DNA from 2 places in the Streptomyces doebereineriae genome. Region 1 is predicted to be linked to the other one. Evidence: predicted binding sites of a transcription regulator. Region 1 holds the regulator's gene; the other holds the start of a gene.
The links. The regulator HrcA, encoded in region 1, represses chaperone genes, less so after heat shock. The targets are predictions, from matches to a motif close to TTNGCACTCNGNNNNNCNGAGTGCNAA.
Positions count from the first base shown of each region.

Region 1 (14,922 bases):
GCCCGAACGGGCGCGGAACAGTGGTTCGTTGAGAGATCCCAGGACGGCCTCCAGTGCGATCAGGTTGTCCTCCATGTCGTCGACCAGGAGGATGCCCGCGCTCTCGTCGGTCCTTGCCTCGGCGCTGCTCATGTGACTGCCTCATTCAGTCGTCGGTGGGCGGGACCACCGCTTCCTCGACGTCGGTCCGCTCCTCCGCCTGAGCGCCCTCGGGGTCCAGGAGTGCCCAGACGACGGTCAGCAGCTGGTCGACGTCCACCGGCTTGGGTACGTAGTCGTTGGCGCCGCGCGCGATCGATTTCTCGCGGTCTCCGGGCATCGCCTTCGCGGTGAGCGCGACGATGGGCAGACCGGACCAGCGCGAGGTGCGGCGGATGGCGGCGATGGTCTCGTAGCCGTCCATCTCCGGCATCATGATGTCCATCAGGACGAGTTCCACATCCGGGTTGCGCTCCAGGGTCTCGATGCCCTCGCGGCCGTTCTCCGCGTACAGGACCGGCATGCCGACCCGGCCCAGCACATGGGTGAGGGCGAAGACGTTGCGGATGTCGTCGTCGACGATCAGCACCCGCCGTCCCGACAGCACCTGCCCTGCCCGGCCCGCCGTCCACGCCTCCAGCTTGGTGGGGGCCGGCCATGAGTCCTCGGCGTCGTGGGCGGTCGGGTAGGGCTCGGTGGACAGGTCCTCCGGGGCCGGCAGGAGACGGTCCTCGGTGGTCGGGCCGGTCGCCGAGTGGCCGGGGCTGACGACGGGGACGTAGAGCGTGAAGGTGGAGCCCTTGCCGGGTTCGCTCTCCGCGACGATACGGCCGCCCAGCAGTCCCGCGATCTCCCGGCTGATGGACAGACCGAGCCCCGTGCCGCCGTACTTGCGGTTGGTCGTGCCGTCGGCCTGCTGGAACGCCTCGAAGATCACCGGGAGTTTCTCCCGCGCGATGCCGATGCCGGTGTCGGAGACCGCGAAGGCGACCACGTCGTCGCTGTCGCGGACGTGCTCGTGCTCGGGGTCCTTGATGCGGTTCACGCGCAGCTCGACCCGGCCGCCGGCGGTGAACTTGATCGCGTTGGAGAGCAGGTTGCGCAGAATCTGCTGGAGGCGCTGCTCGTCCGAGTACATCTCGCGCGGTACGTCCTCGCCCACCGCCACCTCGAAGGCGAGCCCCCGGTCCAGGGTGAGCGGGCGGAAGGTCGCGTGGACGTAGTCGAGCAGTTTGATGAGCGGCAGCTTCTTCGGGCGTACGTCCATCCGGCCGGCCTCGATCTTCGACAGGTCCAGGATGTCGTTGATCAGTTGGAGCAGGTCCGAGCCCGACCGGTGGATCGTCGTCGCGAACTGCACCTCCTGGTCGGAGAGATGGCCGTCGGGGTTGTCGGAGAGGAGCCTCGCCAGGATCAGCAGGGAGTTCAGCGGCGTGCGCAGTTCGTGCGACATGTTCGCCAGGAACTCCGACTTGTACTGCGACGAGGTGGCCAACAAGGCGGCCTTCTCCTCCAGCTCCGCGTTCGAGCGCTGCAACTCCGCCTGTTGCTTCTGGAGTTCGTCCGAGCGCTCCTGGAGCTGCATCGCCAGGCGCTGGGACTCGCCCAGCAGGGACTCGGTGCGGGAGTTGGCGATGATGGTGTTGATGGCGACGCCGATGGTGTTCACGAACTGGTCGAAGAAGGCCAGGTGGACATCGGAGAAGCGGGAGAAGGACGCCAGCTCGATCACGCCGAGGAGCTTGTCCTCGAAGAGGATCGGGATGATCACGACGCTGCTCGGGGCCGCCTCGCCGAGCCCGCTGTTGATCTTGATGTAGTCCGGCGGGGCCTCCTCCACCAGGATGCGCTTCTTCTCGCGGGCCGCCTGGCGCACCAGGCCGTGGACCGGCATGCCGCCGGTGTCGACGGTCGCGCCCTGCGCCGAGCCGTAGCCCGCGATGAACGCGAGTCCCTTTGCGGGAACGGTGGTGCGCAGAGCGGCGCCGTCCTCGTCCGGGTCGGCCAGGAAGAACGCCCCGTACTGGGCGTTCACCAGCGGGGTGAGCTCGCGCAGGATCAGGTCGGCGACCTCCATCAGGTCCCGGTGGCCCTGCATCAGGGCGGCCAGGCGAGCGAGGTTCGACTCCAGCCAGTCCTTGGCCCGGGTCGTCTCGCGGAGGTTGGCCACCATCAGGTTGATGTTGTCCTTGAGCTCGGTGACCTCGCCCTGGGTCTCCACGGTGATGGCACGGGACATGTCGCCCTGGGCCACCGCGGAGGCGACCTCGGCGATCGCCCGGACCTGGGTGGTCAGGTTGGACGCCAGCTCGTTGACGTTCGTCGTCAGCCGCTTCCAGGTGCCGTACACGCCCTCGACCCGTGCCTGGCCGCCGAGTTGGCCTTCGGAGCCCACCTCGCGGGCCACGCGGGTGACCTCGGAGGAGAAGGAGGAGAGCGTGTCGACCATGGTGTTGATGGCGGTCTTCAGCTCCAGGATCTCGCCGCGCGCGTCCACGTCGATCTTCTTGGAGAGGTCGCCGTTGGCCACCGCGGTCGTCACCTGGGCGATGTTCCGCACCTGCGAGGTCAGGTTGTCGGCCATGTAGTTGACGTTGTCGGTCAGATCCCGCCAGACCCCGGAGACACCCAGCACCTGGGCCCGCCCGCCGAGCCGGCCGTCGGTGCCGACCTCGCGGGCCACGCGGGTGACCTCGTCGGCGAAGGCCCGCAGCTGCTCCACCATCGTGTTGACGGTGTCCTTCAGTTCGAGGATCTCGCCGCGGGCGTCGACCGTGATCTTCTTCGACAGGTCGCCGTTGGCCACGGCCGTGGTGACCTGGGCGATGTTCCGCACCTGCGACGTCAGGTTCAGGGCCATGAAGTTGACGTTGTCCGTCAGGTCCTTCCAGACACCCGACACGCCCCGTACCTGCGCCTGACCGCCCAGGTTTCCCTCGGTGCCGACCTCGCGGGCCACGCGGGTGACCTCGTCGGCGAAGGCCGACAGCTGGTCCACCATCGTGTTGATGGTCGACTTCAGCTCGAGGATCTCGCCCTTCGCCTCGACCGTGATCTTCTTGCCGAGGTCGCCCTGGGCCACCGCCGTCGACACCAGCGCGATGTTGCGGACCTGCGAGGTCAGGTTGTCCGCCATGAAGTTGACGTTGTCGGTGAGGTCCTTCCAGACGCCACTGACACCCCGTACCTGAGCCCGCCCACCGAGATTGCCCTCGGTGCCGACCTCGCGCGCGACCCTCGTCACCTCGTCCGCGAAGGCGGAGAGCTGGTCGACCATCGTGTTGATGGTGGACTTGAGCTCCAGGATCTCGCCCTGCGCGTCGACGGTGATCTTCTGGGACAGGTCGCCGTTGGCCACCGCCGTGGTGACCTGGGCGATGTTGCGCACCTGCGACGTCAGGTTCGACGCCATGAAGTTGACGTTGTCCGTGAGGTCCTTCCAGACCCCGGACACCCCGCGTACCTGGGCGCGGCCGCCCAGCTGCCCCTCGGTGCCGACCTCGCGGGCCACCCGGGTGACCTCGTCGGCGAAGGCCGACAGCTGGTCGACCATCGTGTTCACGGTCAGCTTCAGTTCGAGCAGCTCGCCCGTCGCCTCGACCGTGACCGTACGGGTCAGGTCGCCGCGGGCCACCGCCGTGGTCACCAGGGCGATGTCCCGGACCTGGGCGGTCAGCCGGGACGCCATGGTGTTGACCGCCTCGGTCACGTCCCGCCAACTGCCCGACAGGCCCGTCACCTTGGCCCGCCCGCCGAGCCGCCCCTCCGTGCCGACCTCGCGGGCCACCCGGGTCACCTCGCCGGTGAACAGGGAGAGCTGGTCGACCATCTTGTTCACGGCCCGGCCGAGACGTCGTAGATCACCGCGCAACTGCCGGTTGCCGTCGTGCAGATCGACCCGCTGGGTCAGATCGCCGCCGGCCACCGCGTCCAGGACCCGGGTCGCGTTGGCGGCCGGGGCCACCAGGGCGTCGAGCAGCTGGTTCACGTCGTTCACCCGGGACGCCCATGATCCCTGACCGGGGCTGGGGGAGAGCCGCTCGTCGAGCCGGCCGTGCCGCACCAGCTCCCGCTTCACCCGGTTGACCTCGCCGGTGAAGTGGACGTTGCGGTCCACCAGCTGGTTGAAGACGGCCGTCAGTTCGGCCACGATCCCGTCCCCGGACTCCGGCATCCGGCGGAAGTCGCCGTCCCGGGCCGCGGTCATCGCGGCGAGCAGAGGGCGCAGATCCGATGCTCGCATCCGGTCGGCGTTCTGTCCGTCTTCGAGCACAGGCGTACCACTGTTCTCACTCATGGCGGCCCACTTCGGTAACTCGGCGCTTATGGGCGTGGCCAGTCTGTCACTCTGTCCGCATCGACTGAGGTGTATTCGTCCGAACTGGTTCGGGAGACGGACATGGGGGCCATTCCTGCGCAACGGGAGTCCGTTGCCCGTGCGTCCGGCGTGCCGACGCGCGACGGTGACGCGCTCCCGCCCGCCCGGGCGCACGCCCACGCCACCTTCTCCGGCGGTCCGCTCGCGGCGGGCTCGGCGCGGGCCCTGTTACGGGCCGCGTTCACCGAATGGGCCGAACTCGCCCTGCCCGGCACCGAGTTCCTCACCGACCGGCAGACCGACGACGCCGTGGTCGTGGTCAGCGAGCTCGTCACCAACGCCGTCATCCACGCGGGCACCGACGTCGAGCTCGACTGCCGCCTGGAGGCGCACACCGGTGCCCTCGTCGTCGAGGTCCTCGACCACCATCCCTCGCGTGCCCCTCGCGACGGTGACCCCGAACCGTCGTACGGCACACCGGAGTACGGGCGCGGGCTGCGCCTGGTCGCCGCGCTCGCCGAGACCTGGGGCATCACCTACCGCACGGGCGCCAAGACCGTGTGGGCGCAGCTGCCGGCCGGAGGGAAGGAGGCCCTCGACGGGATCCAGGCGTACGCCGGGGACCGCGCACGTGACCGGGCGCTGCGGGTCGCCGGGATACTCGCCCCGGAGCCGCCTCCGTCCCGGGCCCCGGTCTCGCCCGAGCCCGTCCCTCGCGGTGGGCAGGACCGGGACTGGCTGAACCGCGGTGCACTGTCCTTCCTCGCCGAGGCCTCCGACCTGCTCGCCGGCCAGCTCGACGAGAACCTGGTGGCCGCCCTCGCCGGCCAGCTGATCGTGCCGCGGCTGGCCGACTGGTGCGCGGTGTGGCTGGAGGACGAGGTCGCCGGGCGCTGGGGGTCCCCTCGCCCGGGTGAGGCCGAGAGCGGGACCGGCTGGAGCGAGGGCGGTGTGTCCGGGCCCCGGCTGGCCCGGGTCTGGCACTGCTCAGAGACCCGGATCGAGGATCTGCGGCAGGCGCTGGAGAAGGAGCCGCCGGGCACCTCGGGGCCGGACCATCCCGGGCCCGTCCCGTTCCCCTGGCCCGGCCAGGCACTGGGCCCGCACGGCACGCACGGCTCCGCGCTCGCCTACCGCCTCACGGCCGGCGGCCGCCCGCTGGGCACCCTGGTCATCGGACGGGCCGGGCTGGTCTCCTTCCCCGACGAGATCACCGGGCTCGTCGAGGATCTCAGCCGCCGGGTGGCGCTCGCCATCGGCGCGGCCCGCCAGTACGCACGCCAGGCCACCATCAGCGCGGTGCTCCAGCGCGGTCTGCTCCCCGGCGCGGTCGCCGAGATCCCCGGGGTGCGCAGCGCCCTGGTGTACGAGCCGTGCGACAAGGGCGGGCCCAGCGGCGACTTCTACGATCTCTTCCCGGCCGGCGACGGCCGCTGGTGCTTCGCCGTCGGTGACGTTCAGGGCAAGGGCCCCGAGGCCGCCGTGGTCATCGGTCTCGCCCGGCCCTGGCTCCGGCTGCTGGCCCGCGAGGGCTACCGCGTCGCCGATGTCCTCGACCGCCTCAACCAGCTGCTCCTCGACGACGCGACGGAGGCCGCGGACGCGGCGGCGCGGGCCCTGGCCTCCGCGGGCGGCCGCCCCATGAACCCCGGCGACGGCCCCCAGACCCGTTTCCTGTCCCTCCTCTACGGCGAGCTCGCGCCCTTCGACGGCGGAGTGCGCTGCACCCTCGCCTCCGCCGGACATCCGCTGCCGCTGCTGCTCGGATCGGATGGCGAGGTCCGCACCACCGCGCGGCCGCAGACCCTGCTCGGGGTCGTCGAGGACGAGACGTACACCAGTGAGACCTTCGAGCTGCGGCCCGGTGACAGCCTGCTGTGTGTCACCGACGGGGTGACCGAGCGGCGCAGCGGCTCCCGGCAGTTCGACGACGAGGACGGCCTCGCGGACGCGCTGGCCGGCTGCGCGGGGCTGGACGCCGAGCTGATCGCGGAGCGGATCAAGCGGCTGGTCCACGAGTTCGGGGCGCGGCCGCCGGAGGACGATCTGGCGTTGCTGGTGCTGCAGGCGGAGTAGGTGTCCGCCGGGGTGCGGGACAATGGAGGACATGCCTTCCGCACTCCCCGACGGCGAACCCGTCCCCGACGACGGTTCACTCCCCGCGTCCGCGCTCACCGGGTCCGCCGACCGCCCTCTCGGCTTCTATCTGCACGTCCCGTACTGCGCGACGCGCTGCGGCTACTGCGACTTCAACACCTACACCGCGACCGAGCTGCGCGGTTCGGGCGGGGTGCTGGCCTCCCGCGACAACTACGCGGAGACGCTGATCGACGAGATCCGCCTGGCGCGGAAGGTCCTCGGCGACGACCCGCGCCCGGTCCGCACGGTGTTCGTCGGCGGCGGTACGCCCACGCTGCTGGCCGCCGGGGACCTCGTACGGATGCTGGGGGCGATCCGTGACGAGTTCGGGCTGGCCGCGGACGCGGAGGTGACGACCGAAGCGAACCCGGAGTCGGTGGACCCGGCGTATCTGGCCGAGCTGCGGGCGGGCGGCTTCAACCGGGTGTCCTTCGGGATGCAGAGCGCGCGGCAGCATGTGCTGAAGGTGCTGGACCGTACGCACACCCCTGGGCGGCCGGAGGCGTGCGTGGCGGAGGCGCGGGCGGCGGGGTTCTCGCATGTCAACCTGGATCTGATCTACGGCACGCCCGGGGAGTCGGACGACGACTGGCGGGCGTCCCTGGAGGCGGCGATCGGGGCCGGACCGGATCATGTGTCGGCGTACGCGCTGATCGTCGAGGAGGGCACCCAGCTGGCTCGTCGCATCCGTCGGGGCGAGGTGCCGATGACGGACGACGACGTGCACGCGGATCGGTATCTGATCGCGGACTCGGTGCTGGCGGAGGCCGGGTTCGACTGGTACGAGGTGTCGAACTGGGCCACGTCCGAGGCGGGCCGGTGCCTGCACAACGAGCTGTACTGGCGGGGCGCGGACTGGTGGGGGGCCGGGCCCGGGGCCCACTCGCACGTGGGCGGGGTTCGTTGGTGGAACGTGAAGCATCCCGGGGCCTACGCGGCGGCGCTGGCCTCCGGGAAGTCTCCGGGAGCAGGGCGTGAGCTGCTGTCGGACGAGGACCGGCGGGTCGAGCGGATTCTGCTGGAGCTGAGGCTGCGGGAGGGTGCGCCACTGTCGCTGCTGCGCGAGGAGGGCCTGGCAGCTTCTCGGCGTGCGCTGGGGGAGGGCCTGCTCGAGGAGGCGCCCTACGGGGAGGGCCGGGCTGTACTGACGCTCCGGGGGCGGCTGCTGGCGGACGCGGTGGTGCGGGATCTGGTGGACTGAGCGAACCGGCGGGGCAGGTTCTTTAAGGATGTCCTAGGGCGCCGTGACGAAGTCGATCAGTTCCTCCACCCGGCCCAGCAGCTCCGGCTCCAGGTCCTTGTAGGACCCCACCCGCTTCAGGATCGCCTGCCACACCGCGCCCGTGTTCTCCGACGGCCAGCCCAGGGCTTTGCACACGCCCGTCTTCCAGTCCTGGCCGTGCGGTACCCGGGGCCACGCCTCGATGCCCAGGGAGGACGGCTTCACCGCCTCCCAGATGTCGATGTACGGATGGCCGACGACCAGGGCGTGTTCGCTCGTCACCTCCTGTGCGATGCGCCACTCCTTCGTGCCGGGGAGCAGGTGGTCGACCAGGACGCCGAGGCGGGCGTCCGGGCCCGGCGCGAACTCGGCCACGATCGACGGGAGGTCGTCCACGCCCTCCAGGTACTCCACGACCACGCCCTCGATGCGCAGGTCGTCGCCCCAGACCTTCTCCACCAGCTCCGCGTCGTGGCGGCCCTCGACGTAGATACGGCCCGCGCGGGCCACGCGTGCGCGGGCGCCGGGGACGGCCACCGAGCCGGACGCGGTACGGGTGGGTCGTACAGCAGCGCCCGAAGCGCCCGACGGCTTCACCAGCGTCACCACCCGGCCCTCCAGGAGGAAACCGCGCGGCTCCAGCGGGAACACCCGGTGCTTGCCGAAGCGGTCCTCCAGCGTCACCGTGCCCGCCTCGCAGCGGATCACCGCTCCGCAGAAGCCCGTCCCCGGCTCCTCGACCACCAGGCCGGGCTCGGCGGGGACCTCCGGCACCGCCTTGGGCTTCTTCCACGGAGGGGTCAGGTCGGCGGAGTACTGGCGCATTCGGATGACGATAGGAGAAGCGGCTCGGGAGTCATCACGACACGCCGAAGCGGGCCGCGAGCGCGTCCCGCTGCGCCCGGACGAACGCCGCGTCCACCACCGCTCCGTGACCGGGCACGTACAGCGCGTCCTCGCCGCCCAGGTCCAGCAGCCGGTCCAGCGCGGCGGACCAGTGCGACGGTACGGCGTCCGGGCCGGCCTGCGGTTCGCCCGACTCCTCGACCAGGTCGCCGCAGAAGACGACCTCCGGGGAGCCGGGGACGAGGACGGCGAGGTCGTGGGCCGTGTGGCCGGGGCCGACGTTCGCCAGCAGCGCCTGGCGGCCGCCGCCGAGGTCGAGCGTCCACTCGCCGGAGACGTGGTGCCGGGGCGAGACGAGGGCGTCCACCGCCTCGTCGGCCACCTCCGGGGCCAGTCCGTTGCGCAGCGCGTCCGCCCGCAGCTCCGCGCGGCCCAGCCGTCCCCTCAGCACCGTCTCCACGCCCACCGCGCCGAACACCTCCGCGCCAGCGAACGCCGCCGCCCCGAAGACATGATCGAAGTGGGGGTGGGTGAGCGCGAGATGGGTCACACGTTGGCCGGCGAGTTCCTCGGCCTGTGCGCGCAGGCGGGCGCCCTCCGCGAGGCCGGAGCCGGAATCGATCAGCAGGGCCGTCCCCTCGCCGATCACCAGGCCCGCCGTGCAGTCCCAGCCGGGCAGCCGGCACCGCCCCACCCCGGTCGCGACCCGCTCCCACCCCAGCTCTTCCCAAGTCACCGTCATACCGCGACGCTAGCCCTACAACCCGTCACGCCGGGACCAGCCTTGCCCAGGGACTACCCCACCGCCGTACACTGGCCGGGGAGCGCTGGCACTCGGACGGACAGAGTGCCAGGCGAGGCGCCAAGGGAACGACTTCTGGAGGTGTGCGCGATGCTGAGTGAACGCAGGCTCCAGGTGCTGCGCGCCATCGTCCAGGACTATGTCGGCACCGAGGAGCCGGTCGGGTCGAAGGCCCTGACCGAGCGGCACAACCTCGGCGTCTCCCCGGCGACCGTCCGCAACGACATGGCGGCCCTGGAGGACGAGGGGTTCATCGCCCAGCCGCACACCAGTGCCGGGCGGATCCCGACCGACAAGGGCTATCGGCTGTTCGTCGACAAGCTGGCGGGCGTCAAGCCGATGACCGCGCCGGAGCGGCGCGCCATCCAGAACTTCCTCGACGGCGCGGTCGACCTCGACGACGTCGTGGCCAGGACCGTGCGGCTGCTCGCGCAGCTGACCCGGCAGGTCGCCGTCGTGCAGTACCCGTCCCTGACCCGCTCGACCGTGCGGCATGTGGAACTGCTCTCGCTCGCCCCCGCGCGCGTGATGCTCGTGCTGATCACGGACACCGGCCGGGTCGAGCAGCGCATGGTCGACTGCCCGGCGCCCTTCGGGGAGGCCTCGCTGGCCGATCTGCGGGCCCGGCTCAACAGCAGGGTCGCGGGGCGGCGGTTCGCCGATGTGCCGCGACTGGTCGAGGACCTGCCCGAAGGCTTCGACGTCGAGGACAGGGGTACGGTCACGACAGTGCTCTCCACTCTCCTGGAGACACTCGTCGAGGAGAACGAGGAGCGGCTGATGATCGGCGGCACCGCCAATCTCACCCGCTTCGGACATGACTTTCCCCTCACCATCCGGCCCGTCCTGGAGGCTCTGGAGGAGCAGGTCGTCCTCCTCAAACTCCTTGGCGAGGCGGGGGATTCGGGCATGACCGTACGCATCGGTCACGAGAACGCCTACGAGGGACTCAACTCCACTTCAGTGGTGTCGGTCGGCTACGGTTCGGGCAACGAGGCAGTCGCCAAGCTCGGCGTGGTCGGACCGACCCGCATGGATTACCCGGGAACGATGGGAGCGGTACGCGCAGTGGCACGGTACGTCGGACAGATCCTGGCGGAGTCGTAAGTGGCCACGGACTACTACGCCGTTCTCGGCGTGCGCCGCGACGCGTCGCAGGATGAGATCAAGAAGGCGTTCCGTCGGCTCGCACGCGAGCTGCACCCGGACGTCAACCCGGATCCGAAGACCCAGGAGCGGTTCAAGGAGATCAACGCCGCCTACGAGGTGTTGTCGGACCCGCAGAAGAAGCAGGTCTACGACCTCGGTGGCGACCCGCTCTCGCAGGCCGGCGGCGGTGGCGCGGGCGGCTTCGGGGCCGGTGGGTTCGGGAACTTCTCGGACATCATGGACGCGTTCTTCGGTACGGCGTCGCAGCGGGGTCCGCGCTCGCGCACCCGGCGCGGCCAGGACGCGATGATCCGTCTCGAGATCGAGCTCGACGAGGCGGCCTTCGGCACCACGAAGGACATCCAGGTCGACACGGCGATCGTCTGCACCACCTGCAGCGGTGAGGGCGCGGCGCCGGGGACCTCCGCTCAGACGTGTGACATGTGCCGCGGTCGCGGTGAGGTGTCGCAGGTGACGCGGTCCTTCCTGGGCCAGGTCATGACGTCCCGGCCGTGCCCGCAGTGCCAGGGCTTCGGCACCGTGGTCCCGACCCCGTGCCCGGAGTGCGCCGGCGACGGCCGGGTCCGCTCGCGCCGCACGCTGACCGTGAAGATCCCGGCCGGTGTGGACAACGGCACGCGGATCCAGCTCGCGGGTGAGGGCGAGGTCGGTCCCGGTGGCGGTCCCGCCGGTGACCTCTACGTCGAGATCCACGAACTCCCGCACTCGCAGTTCCAGCGGCGCGGCGACGATCTGCACTGCACGGTCACGCTCCCGATGACGGCGGCGTCGCTCGGCACGAAGGTGCCGCTGGAGACGCTGGACGGCATGGAGGAGGTCGACATTCGGCCCGGTACCCAGTCCGGCCAGTCGATCCCGCTGCACAGCCGGGGCGTCACCCACCTGCGCGGCGGCGGCCGGGGCGACCTCATCGTCCACGTCGAGGTCCAGACCCCGAGCAAGCTGGACCCCGAGCAGGAGCGCCTGCTGCGCGAGCTGGCGAAGCTGCGCGGCGAGGAACGGCCCACGGGGCAGTTCCAGCCCGGGCAGCAGGGGCTGTTCTCCCGGTTGAAGGATGCGTTCAACGGCCGTACGTGAGCTGTGGGACGACTGCCGGGGGTCCGGGGGTCGTCCCCCGGGCAGACACAGTCAGCCGGGGCAGCAGGGGCTGTTCTCCCGGTTGAAGGACGCGTTCAACGGTCGTACGTGAGCTGTCGAAGGCCCGATTCGGACTTGTTCGGAGGACGTGACAACATGCCGTCATGTCCTCCGCGCTGACCGGTCTCTTCCGTCATCCGATCGTGCAGGCCCCCATGGCGGGCGGCGTCTCCGTGCCGCGGCTCGCCGCCGCCGTGTCCGAGGCGGGCGGGCTCGGGTTCCTCGCAGCCGGGTACAAGACGGCCGACGGGCTGTACCAGGAGATCAAGCAGCTGCGCGGGCTGACCGGGCTGCCCTTCGGGGTCAACCTGTTCATGCCGCAACCCGAGTATGCCGACCCGGCGGCCGTCGAGGTCTACGCCCATCAGCTCGCCGGCGAGGCCACCTGGTACGAGACCGAGCTGGGCGACCCCGACAGCGGCCGGGACGACGGGTACGACGCCAAACTCGCCGTACTCCTCGACAACCCCGTGCCGGCGGCCTCCTTCCACTTCGGCATCCCGAGCAGCGAGACCCTGGAGTCGCTGCGCCGCGCCGGCACCTTCACCCTCGTCACCGCGACCACCCCCGAAGAGGCCCTCGCCGTGCAGTACGCGGGCGCCGACGCCGTCATCGCGCAGGGCGTGGAGGCCGGCGGGCACCAGGGCACCCACCGGGACCTCCCCGAGCAGGACGGCTCCGGTCTCGGACTCCTCTCCCTCGTCGCCCAGATCCGGGAGACGGTGACCATCCCGATCGTCGCCGCCGGCGGCATCATGCGCGGCAGCCAGATCGCCGCCGTCCTCGCCGCGGGCGCGAGCGCGGCCCAGCTCGGCACGGCGTTCCTCGCCACACACGAGTCCGGCGCCCACGACGTGCACAAGCAGGCGCTGACCAACCCCCTGTACGTCCGCACCGAGTTGACCCGCGCCTTCTCCGGCAGACCGGCTCGTGGCCTGGTCAACCGTTTCCTGCGCGAGCACGGACCGTACGCGCCCGCCGCCTACCCCGAGGTCCACCACCTCACCGCCCCGCTCAGGAAGGCCGCCGCCAAGGCCAAGGACCCGCAGGGCATGGCGCTGTGGGCGGGCCAGGGGCACCGGATGGCACGCGAGCTGCCCGCGGGGCAGCTGGTGGAGATACTCGCCGCCGAACTCGACGCGGTCAGGACAGCGTTGTCAGGCACGGGGGACCCGCGATGACCGCACCGGTGTTCGTGGTCGAGCACTTCGACACGGGCGGCGGCGGACGCTACGTCCTCGACGGCGCCGAAGGCCGCCACGCCGTCTCCGTGAAGCGGCTCCAGCCCGGCGAGGACGTCATCCTCACCGACGGGGCCGGGCGCTGGGCCGACTGTGTCGTGCTCGGCACCGAGGGCAAGGACCGGCTGATCGTCCAGCTGGACTCGGTGGCCGAGGAACCTCAGGCCCAGCCCCGTATCACCGTCGTCCAGGCCCTCCCCAAGGGCGACCGCGGTGAACTCGCCGTCGAGACCATGACCGAAGTCGGCGTCGACGCCGTCGTGCCCTGGCAGGCGGCCCGCTGCATCACCCAGTGGAAGGGCGACCGGGGCCTGAAGGCGCTCGCCAAGTGGCGGGCCACCGCCCGCGAGGCCGGCAAGCAGTCCCGCCGGGTCCGCTTCCCGGAGGTCGCGGACGCTGCGACGACCAAACAGGTTGCCGCACTTCTCGCCAAAGCCGACTTCGCCGCCGTGCTCCACTCCGACTTCGACCGCGGCAGCGAGCCGCTGGCCACCGCCGAACTCCCCGACGAGGGTGAGATCGTGCTGGTCGTCGGCCCCGAAGGAGGCGTCGCCAAGGACGAGTTGGCGCTCTTCGAGGAGGCCGGCGCGCGTGCCTACGTCCTCGGGCCCACCGTGCTGCGTACCTCGACCGCCGGAACCGCGGCGACCGCACTGCTCCTCGGCCGCACCGGCCGCTGGTCCTGACCCCCCTGGAAGGACGGCTGTGGAACTCGCCCAAGTACGCCTGCTCGTCACCGACTTCGCCGCCTGCTACCGCTTCTACGCCGAGGTCCTAGGCCTCAAGCCCCAGTCGGGGGCGAAGGGCGGGCCGTACGAGAAGTTCAGCCCCGCCACCGGCTCGGCGGGCATCGCCCTGCAGGACCGGTCGATGATGGCGGCGGTCCTCGGCGAACTGGGCGACACGGCCACCGGCCACCGCTCCCTGGTCGTGCTCCGCGTCGACGCCCTGGACACCTACTGCGAGCAGATCGCGTCCCGCGGTGCCACCCTGCTGCACGGCCCGTCCCCGATGACGGACCGGATGCGCGTCGCCCACCTCAAGGACCCGGAGGGCAACCTGGTGGAGCTGCAGGAGTGGCTGCTGCTGCGCGCCTGAGCACCGCGTCGAACAGGTCCCAGCCGTCCAACTCGGCTGCACTGGCCAGGAGTCCGCGGTCCGTCGCCTCGTCGATCCCCCTCGCTCGTCCTCGACCGGCGCGCAGGTGGCCGTATGCGCCCTACCGTCCCGGGCGGGACAGTGGCAGGCTGCCCTCCATGGTGGCGTTGAGACGGAACTGGCGTCGGCCGCGCGGGGTGCGAGTAGCGGGTGTGATCGGGGTTGCCGTGCTGGCCGTGGGCGGGGTCGCCGCGTGTGATCCGACCGGCGTGGTCAGCTCCGCGACCGTGTCGTACACCACCGACCAGCTGGTCACCAAGGAGCTGAACCGGCAGAAGGCCGACGTGAGTTGGCTGACCTGCACGGCCTCGTACGACAACGGCGACCGGACACCGAGTTCCAGCGTGAACACCGTCGCCACCGTCGACTGCGACGGCAAGACACGGGACGGCAAGGACATCACCGTCAAGGGCAAGGTGACCCGGACCGTCAGCGGCGCGTGTGTGCGCGGAGACCTCACCGCCACCGTCGGCGGCAAGCAGTGGTTCCACGTGGAGGGGCTCGGCGACTGCAATGCCACTCCCACCCCGCCGGTCAACAACCCGCGACAGCCCGGTCCGACCGTCACCGTGACCGTCACGAAGACGATCTGGTGCCAGAACGACCCCCAGTGCTGGCCCGACGGCAAGTGATCGAAACCTCTGTGCACGGGGACCGCCCGTGCATAGGGTGATCGGGTGACACAGCCTGCGACGTCTGCATATCTCCGGTTTCCGCATCTGCAGGGCGAGCTGGTGGCCTTCACCGCCGAGGACGACGTGTGGATCGCGCCGCTCGACGGTGGGCGCGCCTGGCGGGTCAGCGCGGACAACGTGCCGGTCACCCATCCCCGTATCTCGCCCGACGGCACCACCGTCGCCTGGACCTCCGCCCGCGACGGCGCCCCCGAGGTGCACATAGCCCCGGTCGA
Region 1 is NZ_JAVREZ010000009.1:299,667-314,588, reverse strand. It holds gene RNB18_RS26630 (response regulator) at 1-132, opposite strand, end outside; gene RNB18_RS26625 (HAMP domain-containing protein) at 146-4,276, opposite strand; gene RNB18_RS26620 (SpoIIE family protein phosphatase) at 4,379-6,373, shown strand; gene hemW (radical SAM family heme chaperone HemW) at 6,405-7,637, shown strand; gene RNB18_RS26610 (DUF3097 domain-containing protein) at 7,671-8,483, opposite strand; gene RNB18_RS26605 (MBL fold metallo-hydrolase) at 8,518-9,246, opposite strand; gene hrcA (heat-inducible transcriptional repressor HrcA) at 9,397-10,413, shown strand; gene dnaJ (molecular chaperone DnaJ) at 10,414-11,553, shown strand; gene RNB18_RS26590 (nitronate monooxygenase) at 11,718-12,794, shown strand; gene RNB18_RS26585 (16S rRNA (uracil(1498)-N(3))-methyltransferase) at 12,791-13,540, shown strand; gene RNB18_RS26580 (VOC family protein) at 13,560-13,952, shown strand; gene RNB18_RS26575 (hypothetical protein) at 14,111-14,644, shown strand; gene RNB18_RS26570 (S41 family peptidase) at 14,690-14,922, shown strand, end outside.

Region 2 (14,922 bases), on a different contig from region 1:
TGTCGACTGCTCGACCCCGTTCGGCGTGAAGAACATCCGCTCCGCGTCCTCGGCCCCGAACTTGGCCGCCGCCCGCTGCCGCAACCGGGCCTGGCCGAGCGCCGCGGAGACGAGTCCGGCGGAATGCCCGCGGCGCAGCCGGGTGGCGACGGCGAGTTCGTCGGCGGGGGCGGTGCCGCGCACTTCGTCGAGGAGGGCACGGCCCTCGGGGGTGAGGAGGGGGGCGAGGTCGTTCACCGGGTCATTGTGGGCCAGTCGGTGGACGGTCCGCTTCCGGCGGCGGTGTCGGCCCGGGTGCGATGCCGTGACCTGCAAGGATCCGGCCTCATGGGAACGGTAGGACAAAAGTATAAAAATGGTGCGTTGATGGTGTCGGTGTCGATCCGTGGCGGCCTCGTCCTCCTGGCAGTGGCCGCCCTGGTCTCCGGCTGCGCCGGCCCGGCCGGGACCGGCGTACGGCCGCAGCAGCCCCTCAACGCGCCCCCGGCCCCCGCCGCCGACCTCCAGGCCGACAAGACCCGTATCCGGGCCGCCCGGCTCCGCGCCGAGCAGACCCGGATCTCCGCCGCCAGGCGCTGGGGCCTGAAGAAGGTCCCGCTGACGGCCCCGCCGGCGCCCGCGGTCAAGCCCCGCATCACCACCCGCCACGGCTTCGAGGTCGACGGCCACCGGGAGAAGGGGCTGCCACCGGTCTTCACCACGGTCCCCACCGAACAGAAGATCGTCTTCCTCACCATCGACGACGGCGCCGAGAAGGACCCCGCGTTCCTGCGGATGATGAGCGAACTGAAGATCCCGTACACCGCCTTCCTCAGCGACTACCTGGTCAAGGACGACTACGGCTACTTCGCGAGGATGCGGGACAGGGGGGTCGTACTGAACAACCACACGCTCCACCACCCCTACCTGCCCGCGCTGTCGTACGCCCGCCAGCAGCGCGAGATCTGCGGGATGCAGGACGTCATCGAGAAGCGGTTCGGCGCGCGGCCCACGCTCTTCCGCCCGCCCTACGGCAACTACAACGAGGACACCCTGCGCGCGGCCAGGTCCTGCGGCATCAAGTACGCGCCCCTCTGGAACGAAGAGGTCTTCGTCGACCACTGGGAGTACCGCGAGTGGGACCAGGACATCCACCCGGGCGACATCGTGCTCAGCCACTTCCGGGGCCGCAAGGACTGGAAGGGCACGATGCCCGACATGGTCCGCCGCTTCCTGAACAGGATCACGGCCGAGGGGTACGCGGTGGCCCGTCTCGAGGACTACCTGTGAGAGCGCGGGCACTGGTCGCCGGGGGGCTGGCGGCCGTCCTGCTCACCGGCTGTGCCCAGTCCGTCGATCCCATCGAACGGCTGGGCAAGAAGGCGGCGCAGCGGGTGGGGTCGTACGGACCGGACGGACCGGACGGACCGGACGGACCGGGCGGGGCGAGCAGGGCGGACGGACGGCCGTACCGCCATTGGGGTCTCCTGGCCCCGCTGCAGGCGCCCCCGCGGGCGGCGGCGCGCGCGGCGGTGCGCCGGGGCGGCCTGCCGCCGGTCGTGAGACGTGTCGGGACGTCCGACAAGGTCGTCTTCCTCACCTACGACGACGGTGCCGAAAGGGATCCGCGGTTCGTCGACATGGTCCGTGAACTGCGGCTGCCCGTCAGCATGTTCCTCACGGACAGCGTCGTCGGCCCCGGGTACGGCCACTTCGCGCGCCTCCAGTCGGTCGGCGCGAGCATCCAGAACCACACCCTCGACCACCCCGCCCTGCGCGGGCTGCCGTACACCGGCCAGCGCGCCGAGATCTGCGGCCAGCAGGAGAAGGTGCGGTCCCGCTTCGGGATCCGGCCGCGGCTGTTCCGGCCGCCCTACGGCACGTACGACCGCACGACCCTGCGCGCGGCGGCCGACTGCGGGCTCTCCGCGGTCGTGCTGTGGAGCGTGTCGGGGGAGGGCGGCGCGCCGCAGCGGCCGCTGCGGGCGGGAGACATCGTCTCGGTGGCATCGGGGGAGGCGACGGGGCCGACGCTGACGGAACGGACGACGAGGGTGCTGCGGGAGATCGAGCGGCGCGGGCTGACGGTGGGGCGGCTGGAGGACTATCTGTAGGCGCTCCGGCGGCGCCGCCGGAGACGCGATTGGCACTCCGCTTGACCGAGTGCTAATCACGGTCATAGTCTCGGGTCTGGCACTCCCCCCTGGAGAGTGCCAACACAGCGACGGGCAGGTCCGGCACCCGCGACGACGGATCCACCTGGTCGCCACCTCAGACAGTCAACCCCGTGATCTCCGAAGGGGGAGGTCGGATCGTGACGACCACCAGCTCCAAGGTTGCCATCAAGCCGCTCGAGGACCGCATTGTGGTCCAGCCGCTCGACGCCGAGCAGACCACCGCCTCTGGCCTGGTCATCCCGGACACCGCCAAGGAGAAGCCCCAGGAGGGCGTCGTCCTGGCCGTGGGCCCGGGCCGCTTCGAGAACGGCGAGCGCCTGCCGCTCGACGTCAAGACCGGCGACATCGTGCTGTACAGCAAGTACGGCGGCACCGAGGTGAAGTACAACGGCGAGGAGTACCTCGTCCTCTCGGCTCGCGACGTGCTCGCGATCATCGAGAAGTAATTCACCCAAGCATTTCTTTGAGCTGCGCCCCTGGCCCCCGCGACCACTAACAAGCCGGGCGCCCGGGGCGCAGTCTCTTTTCACCTAGATTTCCGAGAGGGCTCACGCTCCCATGGCGAAGATCCTGAAGTTCGACGAGGACGCCCGTCGCGCCCTCGAGCGCGGCGTCAACAAGCTTGCCGACACGGTCAAGGTGACGATCGGCCCCAAGGGCCGCAACGTCGTCATCGACAAGAAGTTCGGCGCTCCCACCATCACCAACGACGGTGTCACGATCGCCCGTGAGGTCGAGATCGATGACCCGTACGAGAACCTCGGCGCCCAGCTGGTGAAGGAGGTGGCGACCAAGACCAACGACATCGCGGGTGACGGCACCACCACCGCCACCGTGCTGGCCCAGGCGCTGGTCCGCGAGGGCCTGAAGAACGTCGCCGCGGGTGCCTCCCCGGCCGCCCTGAAGAAGGGCATCGACGCCGCGGTCAAGGCCGTGTCCGAGGAGCTCCTCGCGACCGCCCGCCCGATCGACGAGAAGTCCGACATCGCCGCCGTCGCCGGTCTGTCCGCCCAGGACAGCCAGGTCGGCGAGCTCATCGCCGAGGCGATGGACAAGGTCGGCAAGGACGGTGTCATCACCGTCGAGGAGTCCAACACCTTCGGTCTGGAGCTGGACTTCACCGAGGGCATGGCCTTCGACAAGGGCTACCTGTCGCCCTACATGGTCTCCGACCAGGAGCGTATGGAGGCCGTCCTCGACGACCCGTACATCCTGATCAACCAGGGCAAGATCTCCTCGATCCAGGACCTGCTGCCGCTGCTCGAGAAGGTCATCCAGTCGGGTGCCTCCAAGCCGCTGCTGATCATCGCCGAGGACGTCGACGGCGAGGCCCTGTCGACCCTGGTCGTCAACAAGATCCGCGGCACCTTCAACGCGGTCGCCGTCAAGGCCCCCGGCTTCGGTGACCGCCGCAAGGCGATGCTCCAGGACCTGGCGGTCCTCACCGGCGCCACGGTCATCTCCGAGGAGGTCGGCCTCAAGCTCGACCAGGTCGGCCTGGACGTGCTCGGCACCGCCCGCCGCGTCACCGTCACCAAGGACGACACCACGGTCGTCGACGGTGCCGGCGACTCCTCCGAGGTCACGGGCCGCGTCGCCCAGATCAAGGCCGAGATCGAGAACACCGACTCCGACTGGGACCGCGAGAAGCTCCAGGAGCGCCTCGCGAAGCTGGCCGGCGGCGTGTGCGTGATCAAGGTCGGCGCCGCCACCGAGGTGGAGCTGAAGGAGAAGAAGCACCGTCTGGAGGACGCCATCTCCGCGACCCGCGCCGCGGTCGAGGAGGGCATCGTCTCCGGTGGTGGCTCCGCTCTGGTCCACGCCGCCAAGGTGCTCGAGGGCGGCCTCGGCAAGACCGGCGACGAGGCCACCGGTGTCGCCGTCGTCCGCAAGGCCGTCGTCGAGCCGCTGCGCTGGATCGCCGAGAACGCCGGCCTCGAGGGCTACGTCATCACCGCCAAGGTCGCCGAGCTCGACAAGGGCCAGGGCTTCAACGCCGCGACCGGCGAGTACGGCGACCTGGTCAAGGCCGGCGTCATCGACCCGGTCAAGGTCACCCGCTCCGCCCTGGAGAACGCCGCCTCCATCGCCTCCCTCCTCCTGACGACCGAGACCCTGGTCGTCGAGAAGAAGGAAGAGGAGGAGCCGGCCGCCGGTGGTCACGGCCACGGCCACTCCCACTGAGCCCAGCGCTCGCAAGGAGGCCCCCGTTCCCTCAGAGGGAACGGGGGCTTTCCCCTTCGCGGGTCACAGGGACCGGGCCGTCATTCTCCGAGCACCCCCAGCTGTTCCATCAGCCCCGCACGGTCGTACTGCCACCAGCCCTCGCAGATCCGCCCGTCCCGGAACCGGTGCCAGGTGGTCCCGGTCATCGTCACGTTCTGCCCGCTCGCCGGGATCCCCACGAACTCGCCGGTGTGCTTGCCGGCCCAGGTCCAGCGGGTGCACACCCGGTCGTCCTGGGCGATCTGATCGTCCACCCGGAAGGTGAAGGCGAAGGCCCGCCGCCACCCTTCGTACTCCTCGCGCGCGCCCGCAAGCCCCAGATCGTCCGGATTGGCCGGATCGTGGTCCATGTAGTCGTCGGTGAACCGCTCGAACAGCTCCGCCGTCCCGGCCCGCCCGGCGTGCTCGAAGAACTCCCGCGCGACGGCCGGGTTGAGCTGCTCGTCCCGCACCACGTCCAGATCGGTGAAGGTCGGCGTCTCGTCACACAGCGCGAGCATCCCCTGGAAGATCCGCTCCGTCTCCGGCAGCCCCGAATTCCGCATCGCCTCCTCGTACGACGGAAACTCCACGATCTCGACGAAGTGCGACGCGTCGGACCGGTCCTTGCCGACCACCGCATGCGTCGCGGTCCGCTTCCCCTTGGTCTGCTCGACCCATGTGTCCATCAGCCGGTCCATCTCGTCGAAACGGCTGGTCCTGCAGTCGATGAGCTGTACGAACGTCATCTCGACCTCGCCTCCGGCCCCCCTGGGTCCGGTTCCAACAGCACCATTGTCCGCCTTTTCGGGCCCTACTGCGGCCCGTACTTCCGCCCCGTCCTGGACGTGATCCCGCCCAACAACCCCCGCGGCGCCACCTTCACCAACCCCATGAGCGCCTTGTAACGCGGGTCCGGGATCGACAGGGTCTTGCCGCGGGACAGGTCGGTGAGGGCCGCTGCGACCAGCTTGTCCGCGTCGAGCCACATCCAGCCGGGGATGTTGTCCGTGCCCATCCCGGCCCGCTGGTGGAACTCGGTCCGCACGAACCCCGGGCACAGGGCCATCAGCCGGACCCCGCTCCCCGCCAGATCCCTCGCGGCACCCTGCGTGAACTGCACGACCCACGCCTTCGAGGCGCCGTACGTCCCACGAGGCACGAACGCGGCCACCGACGCGACGTTCACGACACCCCCGCGCCCCCGCTCCCGCATCGCCTCCGTCGCCGCCGACGTCAGTCGCAGCACCGCCTCGCAGTGCACCTTGAGCATCTTCAGCTCGTCGGCCATGGAGACGTCGAGATAGCGGCCCTTGTTGCCGAAGCCGGCGTTGTTGACGAGGAGGTCGACGGGGGCCTTACGGTCGGACAGGCGGGCGGCGACCGCCTCGATGCCGGGGTCCGTGGCGAGGTCGGCGGTGAGGACCTCGGCCTCGATGCCGTGGCGGTCGTGGAGTTCGGTCGCCTGTTCCTGGAGCCGCTTGGTGTCGCGGGCCACCAGCACCAGGTTGTGCCCGTCAGCCGCCAGCCGTCGTGCGAACGCGGCACCGATGCCCGCGGTCGATCCCGTAATCAATGCCGTTGTCATGGCGCAAGGTTAATGACCGGGACCGACAGCGTCCGCTTGCGGAGGACGCCGTCAGGCGCCGTGCTTCTCCACATACTCCAGCGCCCACTTCCGCAGCTCCGGATGGAGTGCCTCACCCGCCGCCAGCAGCCGTGGCTGGAGCGGCCGTTCGGTGGTCATCGCCCGGAACGCCAGGGCGACCGTCACGTCGTGGTCCGGCCGGTGCACGATCTCGACCGGGTCCCCGGTCCGGATCTCGCCCGGCTGGATCACCCGCAGATACGCCCCGGGCGCGCCCCTCTGCGTGAACCGCTTCACCCACTGCTTCTCGTCCATGTGGCCCTGGAAGGTGCCGCACGGGATGCGCGCGCTCGTGACCTCGAGCACCACCTCGGGCCCGAGGCGCCAGCGCTCGCCGATCAGCGCGCCGGAGACGTCGATGCCCCGCGTCGTGAGGTTCTCGCCGAAGGCGCCGTTGGCCAGCGAGCGGCCCAGCTCGCCCTCCCACTCGTCCAGGTCCTCGCGCGCCATCGCGTACACGGCCTGGTCGTCTCCGCCGTGGTGCTGCTTCTTGCACACCGCGTCCCCGGCGAGCGCGCTCCCGCCGATGCCCTTGGGCCCGGGCGCGGCCACCCGCACGGGTCCGTCGACCGGCCGCTTGTCGATACCGGTGACACCCTCCGGGTTGTCCGTGTACGCGACGGCCTTGGCGCGGCCCAGATTCACCGACAGAAGCTCCATGGCGGCACGGTAGGGGACCGGGACCCAAAGGTGCCATGCATTATTCGTCGCCGTATCAAAGCAGGGCTTATCCTCGAAAGGTGATCGAGGCCCGACATCTCCGTGTTCTGCGTGCCGTCGCCGCGACCGGCTCCTTCTCTGCCGCGGGGCGTGAACTGGGCTGCACCCAGCCCGCCGTCAGCCAGCAGATGAAGGCCCTGGAGGCGTCCGTGGGCACGCCGTTGCTCATCCGCAGCGGACGCGAGATGCGGCTGACGCAGGCGGGCCAGGCGCTGGTGCGGCACGCCGCCGGGATCCTGGCGGGACTGACGGCGGCGGAGGAGGAGGTCGCCGCCATCGCCGGCCTGCGGGCCGGGCGGGTCCGGCTCGTCTCCTTCCCCAGCGGCAGTTCCACCCTCGTCCCCACCGCCCTCGCCGCCCTGCGCGCCGCCCACCCCGGCACCCGCGTCTTTCTGGAGGAGGCCGAACCCCCGCAGTCCGTCGGCCTGTTGCGGGAGGGCGACTGCGACATCGCGCTCGCCTTCCGGTACGAGGGGGCCGGGGGCGGGGACGAGTGGGACGACCTGGTCGTACGGCCCCTGCTGACCGACCGGCTCGTCGCCCTCGTACCGGAGCGGCACCGGCTCGCGCGCGCGGAGTCCGTGTCCATCGGGGAGCTCGCCGGAGAGTCGTGGATCGCCGGATGCCCGCGTTGCCGCGGCCAGTTGGTCGAGGTGTGCGAGGGCGCCGGCTTCACGCCCCGCATCGACTTCGCGACCGACGACTACCCGGCGGTCGTCGGCCTGGTGGGCGCGGGCCTCGGCGTCGCCGTCCTGCCCCAGCTCGCGGTCGAGTCCGTACGGCCACGGGGCGCGCGCACGGTGACGCTGGAACCGGCGGTCCGGCGGGAGATCGTCGCGCTCACGCTGCCCGACCTGGCCCAGGTGCCGGCGGTGGCGGCGACGCTGGAGCAACTGGCGCGCGCGGCCGACCGGTAGGCCGAAAAGAATGAAGGGCACGCGCGCGTGCCCTTCTAGGAGAAACGTTCCTTCAGTTGTTCGATGCGCCGCTTCCCACGGACGACGTGGACACCAGCCGGTGCCGCGCCCGCCCCATGAGCTCCTCGCGCTCGTCCTCGGTCAGCCCGCCCCATACGCCGTACGGTTCTCTCACCGCGAGCGCGTGCGCCGCGCACTGCGCGCGTACCGGGCACCTCATGCAGACCTCCTTGGCCGAGTTCTCGCGAGCGCTCCGGGCCGCACCGCGCTCGCCCTCCGGATGGAAGAAGAGCGAGCTGTCCACCCCGCGACAGGCGGCCAGGAGCTGCCAGTCCCACAGGTCCGCGTTCGGTCCGGGAAGGCGGGAGAAATCTGCCATTGCGTGACCCCTTGTAGCCGTTCTGGGCGGATACGGTGTCCACGACCGTACATCTACGATCTAAGGAGATGAAAATATGACTCATTGCGAATCTAGCCTCAGACACCAGGAAATGGGAAGAAAAGGGTCTGAATGGGGCATGGGTTGTGATGAAACGTTGTGGGTCCGCCGTGCATGTCTGCACCGTGTCCGGGCCCTCACGTAGAGTGCCGAAGACAGTGCACAGCCCCGTAACTCTTTCGGGTGACCGTCGTTGAGAGTGCGGAGGCGGTTGAAAACACAAGCGCTCGGACAGGCGTCCGAGTCGGTCGACCGCACAGGTGACGATTTCGTACCAGCCTGGAGGCTCAAGGTGACGTGCATCAGCTGCGGAGGACGGCCATGACATCCGTCCTCGTCTGCGACGACTCCCCGCTTGCCCGAGAGGCGCTCCGCCGCGCGGTCGCGACCGTGCCCGGCGTCGAGCGCGTGACGACCGCGGCCAACGGCGAGGAAGTCCTCCGCCGCTGGGGCGCGGACCGTTCGGACCTGATTCTGATGGACGTACGCATGCCCGGTCTGGGCGGCGTCGAGACCGTGCGGCGGCTGCTGTCCGCGGACCCCGGTGCGCGCATCATCATGCTCACGGTCGCGGAGGACCTCGACGGGGTCGCTCTCGCGGTGGCCGCGGGTGCCCGGGGCTACCTCCACAAGGACGCCTCCCGCGCGGAGTTGCGTGCCACGGTGACGCAGGCGCTCGCCGACCCGACCTGGCGGCTCGCCCCGCGTCGGCTGCGGTCGGCGGAGATGGGCGCGGCGCCCACTCTCACCGCGCGTGAGATCCAGGTGCTCGAAGGCATGAGTCACGGTCGCTCCAACGCGGAGATCGGGCGTGAGCTTTTTCTCTCCGAGGACACCGTCAAGACGCATGCTCGGCGGCTGTTCAAAAAGCTCGGTGCTTCGGACCGGGCGCACGCCGTCGCGCTCGGGTTCCGCTGGGGCCTGGTGCGTTGAGCGCCTCGCCGTAGTGAAGCCGCAGGTCGTTGGTGGCTGGTCGCGCCCGCGCGGCGGAGCCGTACATCGATGCAGCCCCGCGCCCCTGAAGGGGCGCGGTCGCGGGGTCGGCCGGGCAGTCCCGTCGGCGCCCGCTGCCTGTTTCGGCGCGGATGCCGCATCCTTGAGATGTGGAGTCTCTCGGGGACGAGTCGGTCGAGCGGAAGGGGAGGGCGCAGGGTATGAGTTCCGGCGCACCTGCTCATAACGCTTCGGTGCACAACAACCAGCGCGATGCCACGGATCCAACGACGCCAAGGCACCATGGACCGATGCGCGACGACGAGGCGGCTCATCCCCATGGGGCGATCGGTGCGCTCGTCCACAGTGCCGTGGAGGGAGACGAGCAGGCCACGCACGACCTGCTCGCCCATGTCCACCCGTTGGCCCTGCGCTACTGCCGCACCCGGTTGTCCCGTCTCCCGGGTGATGCCCGGCACTTCGTGGAGGACCTCGCGCAGGAGGTCTGCGTAGCCGTCCTCCTCGCCCTGCCGCGCTATCGCGACACCGGGCGCCCCTTCGAGGCGTTCGTCTTCGCCATCGCCGCGCACAAGGTCGCCGACCTGCAGCGCGCCGCCATGCGCCACCCCGGCTCGACGGCGGTCCCGTCCGACGAGATGCCGGAGCGGCCCGACGACTCGCTCGGCCCCGAGGAGCGGGCGCTGCTCAGCAGCGACGCCGAATGGGCCAAGAAACTGCTGGCCAACCTCCCCGAGAACCAGCGCGAGCTGTTGCTGCTGCGGATCGCCGTGGGGTTGACGGCGGAGGAGACGGGCCAGATGTTGGGAATGTCACCCGGTGCGGTCCGTGTGGCGCAGCACCGGGCGCTGAGCAGGTTGCGAGCGCTGGCCGAGCAGTAGGGCGCGCTCCTGAACGGGCGGCACGCCGCTTCCGTACGAACATACGAAGCCCGGAGCGGGGCCGAACCGTGGAATCCGTGGAATTTGCCACCCTTGCTTCCCGTTAGCATGGACATCCGCACCGATCAAGGCCATTTGGGGAAGGTGTCATGACTGCAAACGTCGACGGAGTGCCCGACAAATTCGCGACGCTCGGGCTGACCTACGACGACGTGCTGCTGCTGCCGGGAGCGTCCGCGGTGCTCCCGAACGCGGTCGACACCTCGTCCCGCATCTCCCGCAACGTCCGGGTCAACATCCCGCTGCTCTCGGCGGCCATGGACAAGGTGACCGAGTCCCGCATGGCCATCGCGATGGCCCGCCTCGGTGGCGTCGGTGTGCTGCACCGCAACCTCTCCGTCGAGGACCAGGTCAACCAGGTCGACCTGGTGAAGCGGTCCGAGTCGGGCATGGTCACCGACCCGATCACCGTGCACCCGGAGGCGACCCTCGCCGAGGCCGACGCCCTGTGCGCCAAGTTCCGCATCAGCGGTGTCCCGGTCACCGATCCGGCCGGCAAGCTCCTCGGCATCGTCACCAACCGTGACATGGCCTTCGAGTCGGACCGCAGCCGCCAGGTGCGCGAGGTCATGACGCCGATGCCGCTGGTCACCGGCCAGGTCGGCATCTCCGGCACCGACGCCATGGACCTGCTGCGCAAGCACAAGATCGAGAAGCTGCCGCTCGTCGACGACTCAGGTGTCCTCAAGGGCCTGATCACCGTCAAGGACTTCGTCAAGGCGGAGAAGTACCCCAACGCCGCCAAGGACTCCGAAGGCCGCCTCCTCGTCGGTGCCGCCGTCGGCGCCAGCCCCGAGGCCCTGGAGCGCGCCCAAGCGCTCGCCGAGGCCGGTGTGGACTTCCTGGTCGTGGACACCTCGCACGGCCACAACAGCAACGCCCTCAGCTGGATGGCGAAGATCAAGTCGAGCGTCGGCGTCGACGTGATCGGCGGCAACGTCGCCACGCGTGACGGCGCCCAGGCGCTGATCGACGCCGGTGTCGACGGCATCAAGGTCGGTGTCGGACCGGGCTCCATCTGCACCACGCGCGTGGTCGCCGGCATCGGCGTCCCGCAGGTCACCGCCATCTACGAGGCCTCCCTCGCCGCCCGTCCCGCGGGCATCCCGCTCATCGGCGACGGCGGCCTGCAGTACTCCGGCGACATCGGCAAGGCGCTCGCCGCCGGCGCCGACACCGTGATGCTGGGCTCGCTGCTCGCGGGTTGCGAGGAGTCGCCCGGCGAACTGCAGTTCATCAACGGCAAGCAGTTCAAGTCGTACCGCGGCATGGGCTCGCTCGGTGCCATGCAGTCCCGGGGCCAGGGCAAGTCGTACTCGAAGGACCGCTACTTCCAGGCCGAGGTCGCCGCCGACGACAAGCTCGTGCCCGAGGGCATCGAGGGCCAGGTGCCCTACCGCGGCCCGCTGTCCAGCGTCCTCCACCAGCTCGTCGGCGGGCTGCGTCAGACCATGGGCTACGTGGGCGCGGCCACCATCGACGAGATGGAGTCCAAGGGCCGCTTCGTGCGGATCACCTCGGCGGGCCTCAAGGAGAGCCACCCGCACGACATCCAGATGACGGTCGAGGCGCCGAACTACAGCCGTAAGTAGTCGCCACGCGCGCGTGAGGGCGGTCCCGGACCATCCGGGGCCGCCCTTGTCGTACCCGTCGGCGATACTGGAAGACGCTGAACGCATCAGGGAAAGGCCACACATCGTGACTGAGATCGAGATCGGGCGCGGCAAGCGCGGCCGCCGGGCGTACGCCTTCGACGACATCGCCGTCGTCCCCAGCCGTCGTACGCGCGACCCGAAGGAGGTCTCGATCGCCTGGCAGATCGACGCCTACCGCTTCGAGCTGCCCTTCCTGGCCGCCCCCATGGACTCGGTCGTCTCCCCGGCCACCGCGATCCGCATAGGAGAACTCGGCGGCCTCGGCGTCCTGAACCTCGAAGGCCTCTGGACCCGGTACGAGGACCCGCAGCCGCTGCTCGACGAGATCGCCGAGCTGGACGTGGAGGCCGCGACCCGGCGCCTGCAGGAGATCTACTCCGCCCCCATCAAGGAGGAGCTGATCGGCGCGCGCATCAAGGAGGTGCGCGACTCGGGTGTGGTCACCGCGGCCGCGCTCTCCCCGCAGCGCACGGCGCAGTTCTCCAAGGCAGTGGTGGACGCGGGCGTGGACATCTTCGTCATCCGCGGCACGACGGTCTCGGCGGAGCACGTCTCCGGTTCGCACGAGCCGCTGAACCTGAAGCAGTTCATCTACGAGCTCGACGTCCCGGTGATCGTCGGCGGCTGCGCCACGTACACCGCCGCCCTGCACCTGATGCGCACCGGCGCGGCGGGCGTCCTGGTCGGCTTCGGCGGCGGCGCGGCGCACACGACGCGGAACGTACTGGGCATCCAGGTCCCGATGGCGACGGCCGTGGCCGACGTGGCCGCCGCCCGCCGGGACTACATGGACGAGTCCGGCGGCCGGTACGTGCACGTCATCGCTGACGGTGGCGTGGGCTGGTCCGGCGACCTGCCCAAGGCGATCGCCTGTGGCGCGGACGCCGTGATGATGGGCTCCCCGCTGGCCCGTGCCACGGACGCGCCCGGTCGCGGCCACCACTGGGGCATGGAGGCCGTCAACGAGGAGCTGCCGCGCGGCAAGAAGGTCGACCTCGGCACGGTCGGCACCATCGAGGAGGTCCTGGCGGGTCCGTCGCACATCCCGGACGGCTCCATGAACTTCTTCGGGGCGCTGCGGCGGGCGATGGCCACGACCGGGTACAGCGAGCTGAAGGAGTTCCAGCGGGTCGAGGTCACGGTGGCCGACTCGCAGCACAAGCGGTAGGTCGTACAGCGGGAGGGGCCGGTCGCCTGGGCGATCGGCCCCTTTCGTGTGCCCGGGGGCTTGTGCGGGGCGCGTGGGGTGGTGCGGGGGCGCCCGGTTGCGTTCGGGGCGGAAACGGGCTGGTCAGCCGGACCGAGGGCGATAACGTCCGTGTCGGCGCCTCAGGTTCCTGGAGCGCCCCCTTCCAAGGATTTGGTTCCGGACCCCGCTCCTCGGGGCCCGGCCCGATTTCCGACGGACCGTCCACCAGGCTACTGGGCGGTGTCGTGGAAGGGGGCGTCCATGGGACGTCACCGCAAGCCCACTCGCTGGGATCAGATCCGTCTTCGGATGGTGAAGTGCCGGAGGAGGTGGATCTTGCGGATTTTCGGATGGTGAGCGGCCGCCCCCACGGAAACCAGGGGCGGACACTCCGTGAACCATCAGGAGCCTGCCGCAGTACCCGCTGCGGTGGGCTCCACCTTGTTGGTGGGCTGGTGAGCGGCCGTCCCTACGAAACCTAGGGGCGGACACTCCGTGAACCATCCACGAGTCTGCCGCAGTGACCGCTACGGCCGACCCCACCTGTCTCCGTAAGGTACCCGCGCCGCGTCCCGCATGCCACCGGCTCCGGAGCCGGGTCCATCCGCGCGCCCCCCTTCACAACCTGTGCGCCGCCCCCGTAGGCGTGGCACCCCGTGTGTCCAGCAGCAGCTGGGCCTTCACCGACAGGCCTTGCAGGTCGTACGTCCGGTGCTGCTGGAGCAGGATCGTCAGGTCCGCGTCGGCCGCCGCCTCGTAGAGGGAGTCCGCGCGCGGGACCGGGCGGTCCAGGACGCTCCAGGACGGGATGTGGGGGTCGTGGTAGCTGACGGCGGCGCCGAGTTCCATCAGGCGTACGGCGACCTCCTGGGCGGGGGTGCCCTGCTGGTCGGCGAGGTCGGGTTTGTAGGTGACGCCCAGCAGGAGGACGCGGGCACCCCGCGCGGACTTGCCGTGCTCGTTGAGGAGAGCGGCGCCGCGCTGGACGACGTAACGGGGCATCTGGTCGTTGACCTGCCGGGCGAGCTCGACCATGCGCAGGGTGCGGCCGCCGCCGAGGCTGCCGCCGGTCAGGTCGCGGGGGACCGCGTGACCGCCGACGCCCGGGCCGGGGCGGAAGGCCTGGAAGCCGAACGGCTTGGTCTCCGCGCAGCGGATGACGTCCCAGAGGTCGACGCCGAGGTCGTGGCAGAGGACGGCCATCTCGTTGACGAGGGCGATGTTGACGTGCCGGAAGTTGGTCTCCAGGAGCTGGACCGTCTCCGCCTCTCGCGGGCCACGCGCGCGCACCACCTTGTCGGTGAGGCGCGAGTAGAAGGCGGCGGCCGACTCCGTGCACGCGGGCGTGAGGCCGCCGATCACCTTGGGGGTGTTGGCGGGCGTGAAGTCGCGGTTGCCGGGATCGACGCGGCTGGGGGAGTAGGCGAGGTGGAAGTCGCGGCCCGCGCGCAGACCCGAGCCCTTCTCCAGGAGCGGGCGCAGGAACTCCTCGGTGGTGCCCGGGGGCACGGGGGACTCCAGGATGACGGTGGTGTGCGGGCGCAGGTGTGTGCTCAGCGTGCGGGCGGCCCCCTCGACCTGGTTCAGGTCCAGGCCGCCGTCCGGGGCCGGCGGGGTCGGTGCGCAGATGACCGCCGTACGGACGCGGCCGAGTTCTGCCGGCCCCGCGGCCGTCCGGAAGCCCCCCGAGAGCATCCGGCGCAGTTCTGCGGGGCTGAGGGAGCCGGCCTCGGGGCCGGTGCGGTAGCCGAGGGTGGAGATGCCGGCGGCGACAGCGGCCTGGGCCAGGGGCAGTCCGTAGGGGCCGAGTCCGATCACGGCGAGATCTGCGGGCATGGCGTGGGCCGTCCTTCCCAGTAACCGAAGCGGGACAGGTGCGCAAGCCCTGTGGACTGGACGAGCGAGCGCAATGTCAGACTAGGAGTAAATATGACCGAGATACGGCATTGGTTCCGTGTGTCTTCCTGCAGGGTTGTGAGCCCGAGTGGCCTTCGGGGTACGCGGTGGTGAAAGTTATCCACAGGCTGAGGGCGACTAGTGGCCGAAGTCGGGCAAGCCGGTCAGACTTTGGACACGGGCCGGTACGTGTGAGACCAGCGCG
Region 2 is NZ_JAVREZ010000021.1:46,701-61,622, reverse strand. It holds gene RNB18_RS41070 (class I SAM-dependent methyltransferase) at 1-237, opposite strand, end outside; gene RNB18_RS41065 (polysaccharide deacetylase family protein) at 367-1,269, shown strand; gene RNB18_RS41060 (polysaccharide deacetylase family protein) at 1,266-2,093, shown strand; gene groES (co-chaperone GroES) at 2,294-2,602, shown strand; gene groL (chaperonin GroEL) at 2,715-4,340, shown strand; gene RNB18_RS41045 (ester cyclase) at 4,421-5,110, opposite strand; gene RNB18_RS41040 (SDR family NAD(P)-dependent oxidoreductase) at 5,176-5,949, opposite strand; gene RNB18_RS41035 (MOSC domain-containing protein) at 6,001-6,669, opposite strand; gene RNB18_RS41030 (LysR family transcriptional regulator) at 6,750-7,646, shown strand; gene RNB18_RS41025 (WhiB family transcriptional regulator) at 7,699-8,025, opposite strand; gene RNB18_RS41020 (response regulator transcription factor) at 8,407-9,018, shown strand; gene RNB18_RS41015 (sigma-70 family RNA polymerase sigma factor) at 9,330-9,917, shown strand; gene guaB (IMP dehydrogenase) at 10,067-11,569, shown strand; gene RNB18_RS41005 (GuaB3 family IMP dehydrogenase-related protein) at 11,676-12,800, shown strand; gene RNB18_RS41000 (nucleotide sugar dehydrogenase) at 13,440-14,657, opposite strand.
Region 2: the regulator HrcA is predicted to act here: its motif matches at 2,123-2,149, upstream of groES (co-chaperone GroES).